3 regions of the Arthrobacter rhamnosi genome follow, and region 3 is predicted to be linked to each of the others. Evidence: predicted binding sites of a transcription regulator. Region 3 holds the regulator's gene; each other region holds the start of a gene.
The links. The regulator LexA, encoded in region 3, represses DNA repair genes until DNA is damaged. The targets are predictions, from matches to a motif close to TCGAACANNTGTTCGA.
Positions count from the first base shown of each region.

Region 1 (3,271 bases), on a different contig from region 3:
TGCCCGGGTGCGTGGAACCAGGGGACACCGTCTCGGGGTTGCACCTTCCAGTGGCCTTGGTGGATGAGGTGGTGGTGTCTCGAGCACAGCAGGACCCCGTTGGTGATGCTGGTGGTGCCGCCGCGGGACCAGGGGTCGATGTGGTGGGCTTCGCACCAGGGGGCGGGGATAGAACAGTCCGGGAAGGCGCAGCCCTTGTCGCGGGCGACCAGGGCCCGGCGCAGGTGGGGCGGGAAGAGGCGTTGGGCTCGTCCGAGGTCCAGGACCTGACCCGCTCCGCCGAGGATGATCGGGATGATGTCCGCATCACAGGCGATCCGCCGGATGGTCCGGGCGGTGGCCTGCCCGGCGAAGATTCCCTGTCCGGGGTGCTGGGCGTGGCCGAGGAGGTCCTGGTAGTCGATGGTGACCATGACCTGGGGTCGGTGGCCTCCGGTGGCGGGAAGACCGCCGGTGCTCAGGGCGATTCTGCACGCGCCGACCAGTCCCTCCAGCAGCAATTGGGCCCTCGTTGCACCGCCCGGATCGCCGAACACGTCCGCACCCGCACCCCAGCCGGAGTCGTTGCCCAAGTCCTCGCCCGGGCCTGACCCGGTGTCGTTGCCTAAGTCTTCGTCTGAGCCTGAGTCTGACCCGGTGTCGTTCCCTGCAGTACCAGCATCGGCACCGTTGGCGTGACCGTTGAGTGTCCTGGGGTTGGTGGCAGTGTTCATGACGGTGGCGAGGTGTTCGAACTGTTCGTCGGTGGCGCCGATTTCCAGGACGTGCAGGCCGTGGCGGCGGCCCTTGAGGAACACACCCTGCCGTGCCCGGAGGATCTTGTCGGTGGGTTCCTGTCCGTCCTGATCGAACACGCCCTCCCAGCGGTGGGCTAGGACCCGCAGGATGTCCTCGTCGGACTCCACAGCCTGCCGGGTGAGATGCTTCTCCATCGACTCGACCTGCTCCGGGGTCGCGAAAGAGTGGACCCGGTGCACGGCCTGGGAGACGATCGTCGCGGCCCGACCGCTGATCAGGGCCGCTTCCGACGCCGCACCGAGGGCCTCCAGCCGGGCCGGCAGTGGGGCGCCCGTGGGGGTGGTGCGGGGCAGCACCAGGTCTGCCAGCGCCAGTCGGCGCCGGGCCTCGGCGCGGCTGATCCCGAGGGTCCCGCGCAGGAAATCGGCACAATCCCTGAACCCGTCCGCAGCTGCTTCCGCCCCCGCACCCCACGCGGACGACGAGACGGTGTCCGAGGAAGCGAGGCTGGAACCGGCGGGAGTCGGGGCCTCGGCGCGGATGGCCTGTTCCGCCCGGGCCAGAAGCGACCCAGCACCGGACGTGCTCCCGGATGGGGGGCCGGGATCAGGTTCGTCGACCCTGTAGTGCTCCTCGGCTAAGCGGGCGGCAAGGACCTGCAGATGATCCACAATCCTCGAGGCCTGTTCGACGTCGACGATGAGCTGTAGCGCCTCCGACCGGGACAGAACACGGCCCTGCAGGCTCACCTCCCGGGCACACGCCGTCAGCACAGCGCACGCCGACTCGACTGAGGTCGGGGTCTGCGCGGGACGCTCGATCGGGGCGATGGCCATACCCCAAATTTATCGAACACACGTACTACTCCAGCGGCCCTGGGAGCCTATGTGGACAACTAGAGGACGCTCCTTCTCCTTTTAGCAAGGGCATGTAAATCCCATACCTTACGAAGACCAGGGGCGACCCGCCCGGCATCGCTCGCCCGCACGAACCCGGGACGATCACCCGCACCGGCCCGTGCTACACCCCCACGAGCCCCGCGCTAAGCGCCCGCGCCGGTCTCCGCCGTCGTCGTCCCCGGTGCATTGCCTGCCCGCCACACGAATTCCGGCACGGTCCCGTTGATCTCCCAGTCGCCGACGATCCTCGACTTGTAGATCACGGGGTTGTGCGACGAGATGGTGCGGGCGTTCCGCCAGTGCCGGTCGAGCTGGAGGCCCTTCCGGGTCGACGATGCGCCCAGAGCGTTGAAGATCGTCGAAGCAGCACGCTGGACCTGCTCCGTCACCACGATCTGCGCCTGTGAGGAAGCGAATTCCACCGCTACTGCGGCAGAGTCCGCCTCCTCGCGCGGGAGGTCGAGGTGCGCCTCGTAGGCCTCCTGCACCAGTTCGGCCACCCGGAGTGCAGCAGCCTCGGACGCGAACGCGAGAGCCGAGACTTCCCCCACCACCTGCTGCACCTGGATGTCCTCACTGGGCCTTGTTCCGTTTCCGTGACTGAAGGTCCGGGTCCTCCCGCGCACCTCCGAAGCCACGTCCCGGACAGCTGCGCGGGCGATCCCCGCAAGCGTTGCGACATGGATGAGCTGGTAGACACCCGTGTCGTACGGCGGGTGGTCCGCCTCGATGATGACGTCCTCGGCTGGCACGACGACGTTCCGGAAGACGGACGTGCCGCTTGCGGTCAGGCGCTGGCCGAACCCGTCCCAGTCATCGATGACCTCGACCCCGGGCGCGTCCCGCCGCACGAGGGCGATCACGTCGACGCCGTCGTCCGTGCGCGCACCCGTCTGAATCCAGTCGGCGTACAGGCTTCCGGTCGTGTAGTACTTTGTGCCGTCGACGCGGTAGTCCTCGCCGTCGCGCGTGATGGTGGTACTGACACCGCCGACGGCGACAGGTCCGGTCTCCGTCCACGCGTTGCCCAGCACCGCTCCTTCGGCGACGCGACGCAGCCAGACAGTATCGTTCGCGTAGAGCCGGTCCTCGACGAACGCGATGTGGGACCGAAGGGCCTGTGCGAGGTTCGACTCGGCGGCAGCGAGTTCGATGAGCAGCCGGAAGAACTGCGGCGCCGAGAGCCCGCCACCTCCGAGCTCGACGGGAACCCGCAGCGCGGTGAAGCCTGCATCGACGAGCTGACGCACCTGGCGGTGCAGCAGGATCCGCTCGTTCTCGCGCTCCGCGGCCCCGGCCGCGATCTCGTCGAACAGGGGTCGGAACCGTTCCGCGAGTCGGCCGTAGGTCACGGGTGCGGTCAGGGTTTCAGTGGTCATCGGTCAGCTCCTGCTGGATTCTGTGCGCACGGGGATGCGATGACCGCGAACCGGCCGTCGGTGGCGCAGGCGGTCATCGGTCGGCTCCTGCGTCACCCTGCGCATATGGGGCGCCGGGAACGACGACGGCGGACCGGCGCTCGGGCATCTCCGGAACGGCGGCGAGCAGCGCCCGCGTGTAGTCCGTGGTCGGGGTGGTGAAGATCGCCTCGGCGCTACCCGACTCGACCACGCGGCCGTCCTTGAGGACCAGGA
Region 1 is NZ_JBTNDT010000004.1:158,932-162,202, forward strand. Features, by position in the region: gene ACX80I_RS09630 (HNH endonuclease signature motif containing protein) at 1-1,574, opposite strand, end outside; gene ACX80I_RS09635 (acyl-CoA dehydrogenase family protein) at 1,781-3,016, opposite strand; gene ACX80I_RS09640 (dipeptide ABC transporter ATP-binding protein) at 3,090-3,271, opposite strand, start outside.
Region 1: the regulator LexA is predicted to act here: its motif matches at 1,587-1,602, upstream of ACX80I_RS09630 (HNH endonuclease signature motif containing protein).

Region 2 (3,271 bases), on a different contig from region 3:
CCCGTGCACGCCGGTGACGGTGTCCCCGTCCAGGATGAGTCCGTCGACCTGGTGGCGGAAGAAGAAGGTCAGGGAGCCTTCCTCCGCGGCCGCCCGGGCCCTGTCGGCGAAGGGCTCCGAGATGCCCGTCCCCGTGCCCCACGGCACGTGGAACCGGGGGACGGAGTTGCCGTGCCCGGCCGCCGTACCGCTGCCGCGCTCGGCCCACCCCACCAGGGGCGTGAACCTCACGCCCTGCTCCTCGAGCCACGGGCGCTTGTCCCCGGCGGCGAACTCGACGTAGGCCCGGCCCCACTGCGCCGCCCATTCGTCCTCGGGCAGGTACCCGTCGAGGCGGTCCCACGCCGCCGATCCCTGCCAGTCCTGCCAGGCGAGGTCGAAGGAGTCCCGGACACGGAGGCGCCGCTGCATGGGCGTGTCGACCAGGAAGAGGCCGCCGAAGGACCAGAACGCCTGCCCGCCGAGGTTCCGGGCGTTCTCCTGCTCCACGATGGCGACCTTTTTGCCCGCACGGATGAGCTCGTTGCCGGCAACGAGACCGGCGAGTCCCGCACCGATGATGAGAACGTCAGCGTCCATGAAGTGCTCTCCGAAGATGGATGGGGCGTCAGCGCCGTTTTCCGCGCGAACCGGAAGGACGTGCCGCCTTCCCGGGCGGCGAGGGCTTCCTGTTCTCCTTCTGCCCCTTCGCTTCCCCAGCGGCGGCCTTCTTCGCGGCCGCCTTCTGCGATGCGCTCTTCTTGGGCGCCTCGCGCTGGGAGGGCTGCCGGGAACTCTGGGCCGTGCGTCCGCGGACGATGCCGATGAACTCCTCGACGTCATCGGACTCGTCCTCCATCCGCCAGGCGATACCGATCGTCGTCGTCGGCAGGCCCGGGACGGGACGGTGTACGGCGTCCTTCCGCGCATGGAGGCGTGCGAGGGACATCGGCAGGACGACCACACCCGCGCCGGACGCGGCCACCTCGACGGCCGTCTTCGGGCCGCCGCACTCCGCGACGTCGAGCAGGCCCTCGAGTTCCTCGAGCGGGACGTCGTCGTAGAGCGACAGCTCGTTGTCCCGTGACATCACCGCCACGGGCTGTTCCTCGTAGAGGGGAATCAGGTGGAGCCCTGCGCGGTCCACCGGGAGCCGGACGAAGACGACGTCGTCGGAGCCGTCCCGCAGTGCCGCCAGGGCGTCGTCGTCATGCTGCCGGAGCTCGAGGGGCACCTCCGGGTGCCGTTCGCGCCACCGCGCCACCCACTTGCCCGGCGTCACGCCCGGCACGAAGCCGACGGACAGGGTTCTGGGCTGGTCGGTGGGCACCTGATCACAGTAGCGCCTGTCCGGAACCGTTGAGCCGGAACCGTTGAGCCGTGACCGTTAAGCTTGGACAATGACTCCCGCGAAAACTCCCCAGACACTGAAACCCGCCACCGCGGCCAAGAAACTGGGAATCTACCTGCCCGCAGCTCCCCAGGACTTCCAGGAGACCGAGCTGACGCGCGCCGAGTTCAACGAACTGCAGCAGACCCCGCCGGAGTGGCTCGCCGACCTGCGCCGCAACGGCCCGCACCCGCGCCCCGTCGTCGCGCAGAAGCTCGGGATCTCCATCAGCGGATTGGCGCGCAGAGGCGTCACGGATCCCCTGACCAGCGAGCAGATCACCGCTCTGCTGCAGGATCCGCCCGCCTGGCTGGTGGCGGAGCGTGCCACGCAGGCCGCCGTCCGCGCCGAGGCCGCGCGGGTGAAGGAACGCGAGGCCGCACGCAAGACACCGGACGCCTGACACCCGGGAAACGACGGCGGCAGGTGCAGCGCTGCGCCTGCCGGCGGGCACGATCCGGGGCCGCACCTACCAGAAAAAGGCCGCATTCCAGCGGCATTCAAGCCGCACCGCGTTGATTGACTTAATCGAACACGTATTCGAATATTGACGAGTGACGCCTCCAGCTGCCGGCCCTTCCCTCGGACGGGAGCCTTCCTCCTCCGGCGAGACGGTCCACTCGGAACCCGCCGGTCGCCGCGGAACCTCACCAGCCGACGTCACCCTCGGCCTCCAGGCCCGCATCAACAGCATGCAGGCCAGCACCCTCGATTCGCGCAGGCTGCCCACGGTCCCGGCCCTCGCCCGGATCCTGCCCGGCGGCGGCCTCCAGTCCGGGGGCTCCTACACGGTCCGGAACTCTCCGGCCCTCGCCATGGCCCTCCTCGCCGGTCCTTCCTCGGCAGGTCTGTGGTGCAGCGTCATCGGCGTGCCGGACTTCGGCGTGGAAGCGGCACAGGGCTTCGGGATCAACCTCCAACGCCTCATCCTGATCCCCGATCCCGGATCCCAATGGCTCACCGTCACGGCAGCCCTCGTGGATGTCGTCCCGGTCATCCTGACCCGTGCCCCGGAGCACCTGGCGCCCACCGAATGGGCCCGGCTCAAGGCACGGCTGCGCCAGCGTGGTGCCGCACTGATCACCCTCGGCGCCTGGAAGCAGAGCGATTCCACGCTCGGGGTGGCCGAGAGCGCCTGGGAGGGCCTCGGAGCGGGAACGGGCCACCTGACAGCGCGCCGCATGAAGATCACCGCGACGCAGCCCTCCGGACGGCTCCGCCACGCCTACGTGGGACTGGCGGACCTGCAGGCCACCGCCCCTGGAACAGCGTCCCAGGGAGCCCTCCTGCCCGAGGGACTCCAGCCCGGCACCGCTCCCGGCAACGCTTCCACCGCCCTGTTCGGACCACGGCTGGCGAGATCCTCGTGACGTCCCTGCCCGCACCCGCGGAGCCCGCCACCAGGATCCTGATGCTCTGGTGCCCGGACTGGCCCATCACCGCCGCGCTGCGCGAACACGCACTGCCCGCCGACACGGCGCTCGTCCTGGTGGACCGCGGAGAGGTCTTCGCCTGCTCTCCCGCAGCACGGCAGGACGGCGTGAAGAGGGGCCTGCGCATCCGGGAGGCACAGGCCCGCAGCACGGGGCTCGTGTCCCTGCCCTACGATCCCTCGCTCGATGAACGCACCTTCGAACCCGTGACCGCGGCCGTGGAGACCATTCTGCCCGGCGTCCAGGTTCTCCGGCCGGGGCTGTGCGCCCTCAAGGTCAAGGGACCTGCGCGCTACTACGGCAGCGAGGGCAGGGCCGCGGACGTCATCTTCCGGACCCTCGCGGCCATCGGCCTCACCGATGTGCGCATCGGTATCGCCGACGGCCCGTTCGCCGCCGAGCAGGCAGCCAGGGCCACGGACCAGGATCCCGACGCCGACCGGCTGGTCGTCATCCCACCCGGCCGCTC
Region 2 is NZ_JBTNDT010000002.1:310,072-313,342, reverse strand. Features, by position in the region: partial or broken gene ACX80I_RS05825 (FAD-binding dehydrogenase) at 1-579, opposite strand, end outside; gene ACX80I_RS05820 (LysR family transcriptional regulator substrate-binding protein) at 608-1,309, opposite strand; gene ACX80I_RS05815 (DUF5997 family protein) at 1,380-1,772, shown strand; gene imuA' (DnaE2-dependent mutagenesis accessory factor ImuA') at 1,924-2,739, shown strand; gene ACX80I_RS05805 (DNA polymerase Y family protein) at 2,736-3,271, shown strand, end outside.
Region 2: the regulator LexA is predicted to act here: its motif matches at 1,898-1,913, upstream of imuA' (DnaE2-dependent mutagenesis accessory factor ImuA').

Region 3 (3,271 bases):
ACTCCCCGTAGGCCTCGTCCACGATGATGACGGCCCGCGCATCCTCCCCGGCCTCGTAGGCGGCTTCGATGACGTCCAGCCCGAGGGCCGTGCCGGTCGGGTTGTTCGGCGAGCACAGGAAGACGATGTTCGCGGCCGAGTTCCGCACGGCCTGCGCCGTCGCCTCTGCCGTCATGGTGTACGCGGAGCCGCGCTCGGCGGTCACGTACCGGGTACCCGTGCCGCTGGCAAGCAGCGGGTACATGGAATAGGTGGGAGGAAAGCCCAGCGCGGTGCGTCCCGGTCCGCCGAAGGCCTGGAGGACCTGTTGGAGCACTTCGTTGGAGCCGTTGGCCGCCCACAGCTGGTCGGGCGTCAGCCCGTGCCCCAGGTAGTCGGCGAGGTTCTTCCGGAGCTCGCTGAACTCCCGGTCCGGGTAGCGGTTGAGGCCCTGCGTAGCCTCCGCCACCGCCGCGACGATGGCGGCGTGGACGTCGGCGGGGACGCCGTGGGTGTTCTCGTTGACGTTCAGCAGGATGGGTACGTCCAGCTGCGGGGCGCCGTACGGGTGCAACCCGACGAGGTCATCACGCAGGGGAAGGTTCGCGAGGGCGTCGACGGAGGATGGCACCCTTCGAGTTTAAGGGATGCTTCCGGTCTCAGCTAATGCCGCGTCGCCGCACCGGGCGCCCACTCCGCCCCGACTATGCGCCGGCGGGCACCGCGATACTCTGCCCCGCCCGGACGAGGGAGGTGTGCAGGTCGTTGAGTTCCACGATCTCCGCCACCACGTCCCGCGGGTCGCGCTCCGGCGCGTACCGGATGGCGAGGTCCCACAGCGTCTCCCCCGCCGTGACACTCACCTCAACCGTCGACGACGATGCGGGAGCCGACTCCCCGGCCTTGGCCTGCGAGGTCAGGAAGGCGCCCAGGAGGATCAGGGCGGCGACGCCCAGCGCGATCGGCAGGCCGACCAGCAGCAGGCGTCCGCGGCGCGTCAGGGTCAGCGCATGCGCCGCACTCCGCTGCGTGGAGGTGCGGGACGCATCCGGCTGTACGTGCGGAAGCCGCACGAAACCGGACGCCGACCGGAGGGACGGTGCGGGGGTGGAGCGAGGCGCGGCATGGACGAGCCGGAGGCGGGCCTCCGAACGAACGGGCGCCAGTGCCCACAGCGCGGTGCTGCCGTGCAGTGCCGGTGCTTCAGCCATTGCCTTACCTCTTTCCCTTCGAATGTCCTCCTCGAACAATCCGTTCGATTCGAACACGCGTTCTAATTCCACGTTGCCTATTTCTAGCACTCACGGACGAGCGTTGTCGAGACTCGCTCGAACATATGTTTGATAACTGCGCCTGTCTGTCCTAGCGTGAACAGGACAGGACATCACCGGCGGAAGCTGCCGCTCAGGGCAGGCAAGCCGGTGGTGTATCTCAGACAACCACCCGCCTCTGACAGAAAACCTCCCAGTGATCGGCAGGCGGACGACATGGGATCTGCAGTCCCAGGCGAAAGGCACAACAGTGGCGGAATCAACACCGGCAGCCCGGCAGGAATCGAACACCGCCGACGTTCCGACCGACGCCGTGCCGATCTCGGCGGGCCGTGGACGCCCGCGCGGCCGCTCGGCGTCCAAGGGGCTCACCGCGCGCCAGCTGACGATCCTCGAGACCATCCAGCGGTCGATCGCCGACAAGGGCTACCCGCCGTCAATGCGGGAGATCGGGGATACTGTCGGCCTGGCGAGCCTCTCGAGCGTGACCCATCAGCTGTCGCAGCTCGAGCGCCTCGGGTACCTGCGGCGCGACCCGAAGCGCCCGCGGGCCATGGAAGTGCTGCTGCCGCTGACGCTCGCCTCCGAAGCGGCTCCGAGCGAGGACGGCTCGTCCGCCGACCGCAGGGCAGGACACCAGATCGCCGTGGACACCGCCCTCGTGCCGCTGGTCGGGCGCATCGCCGCGGGTGGGCCGATCCTCGCGGACCAGGTCGTCGAGGACGTCATGCCCCTGCCGCGACAGCTCGTCGGGCACGGTGACCTCTTCATGCTCAGGGTCTCCGGGGACTCCATGGTGGATGCCGCCATCTGTGACGGCGACTGGGTGGTCGTCCGGCGCCAGCAGAGTGCCCAGAACGGTGACATCGTCGCGGCACTGCTCGACGACGAGGCGACCGTGAAGACCTTCCGCCAGCGCGACGGCCACACCTGGCTCCTGCCGCAGAACACCCGCTACGAGCCGATCCTCGGCGACCACGCCAGCATCATGGGCAAGGTCGTCTCGGTGATGCGCGCCCTCTAGCTGTACTGGGCCGGGGTCCGCCGGCAGGGAAGCCTGATGGGTGCCCTGCCGGGGGCCCTGCCGGGACCATCGGGCAGGAACATCTGGCCGGCAGGGCCGCCCGGGCCGCACGCGCGCGGCCCTGCCGCGGCTCAGCGGGCCGAGAGCCGCTCGAGGATGCCAGTGACTGTCGCCCTGTCCGTCGTCGCCCAGAAGGGCGGCAGTGCCGCCCTGAGGAAGCCGCCGTAGCGCGCGGTGGCGAGACGGCTGTCAAGAACGGCGACGACGCCGCGGTCGCCCGTCGCGCGGATCAGGCGTCCCGCGCCCTGCGCGAGCCGCACCGCCGCATGCGTGGCGGACACACTCATGAAGCCGTTGCCTCCATTGCGCGCCACGGCCCTTGTCCGGGCCGTCATGAGCGGATCGTCCGGGCGCGGGAACGGGATGCGGTCGATGACCACCAGGCGGCATGACGAGCCCGGCACGTCGACGCCCTGCCACAGGGACATCGTCCCGAACAGGCAGGTGTCCGGTTCGTCGGCGAACTGCGTCACGAGGGCGTTGAGCGAGGACTCACCCTGGCACAGGATCCCGAAGTCGACCTTGGGCCGCAGGGCCTCCGCCGCTTCCTCGGCGGCCCGTTTGGAGGAGAACAGACCGAGCGCTCCCCCGCGCGACGCCGTGAGGAGCGCCAGGAGTTCCTCCAGTTGCGCGTCCGAGGTGCCTCGTTCGGGTTTGGGGAGATCCTTCGCCACGTAGAGGACACCCTGGCGCGGATAGTCGAACGGGCTGCCGACGTCGACACCGGTCCAGGCGGGGGCGCCGGGCCCGCTCAGCCCCAGGGATCCCGCGACGGGCCCGAACTCGGAGCCGATCGCGAGGGTCGCCGACGTGAGGATCACCGTGTGGTCCTCGAACAGTCCCTCGCGCAGCCTGCCCGCGACGGAGAGCGGAGCGACGTTCAGCGTCGCGGGCGCGCTGTCGTCCGGCTGTGCGTACCCGGAGCCGGGCGTGAACG
Region 3 is NZ_JBTNDT010000011.1:27,830-31,100, reverse strand. Features, by position in the region: gene ACX80I_RS16525 (histidinol-phosphate transaminase) at 1-610, opposite strand, end outside; gene ACX80I_RS16520 (LysM peptidoglycan-binding domain-containing protein) at 684-1,190, opposite strand; gene lexA (transcriptional repressor LexA) at 1,564-2,274, shown strand; gene ACX80I_RS16510 (ATP-dependent DNA helicase) at 2,406-3,271, opposite strand, start outside.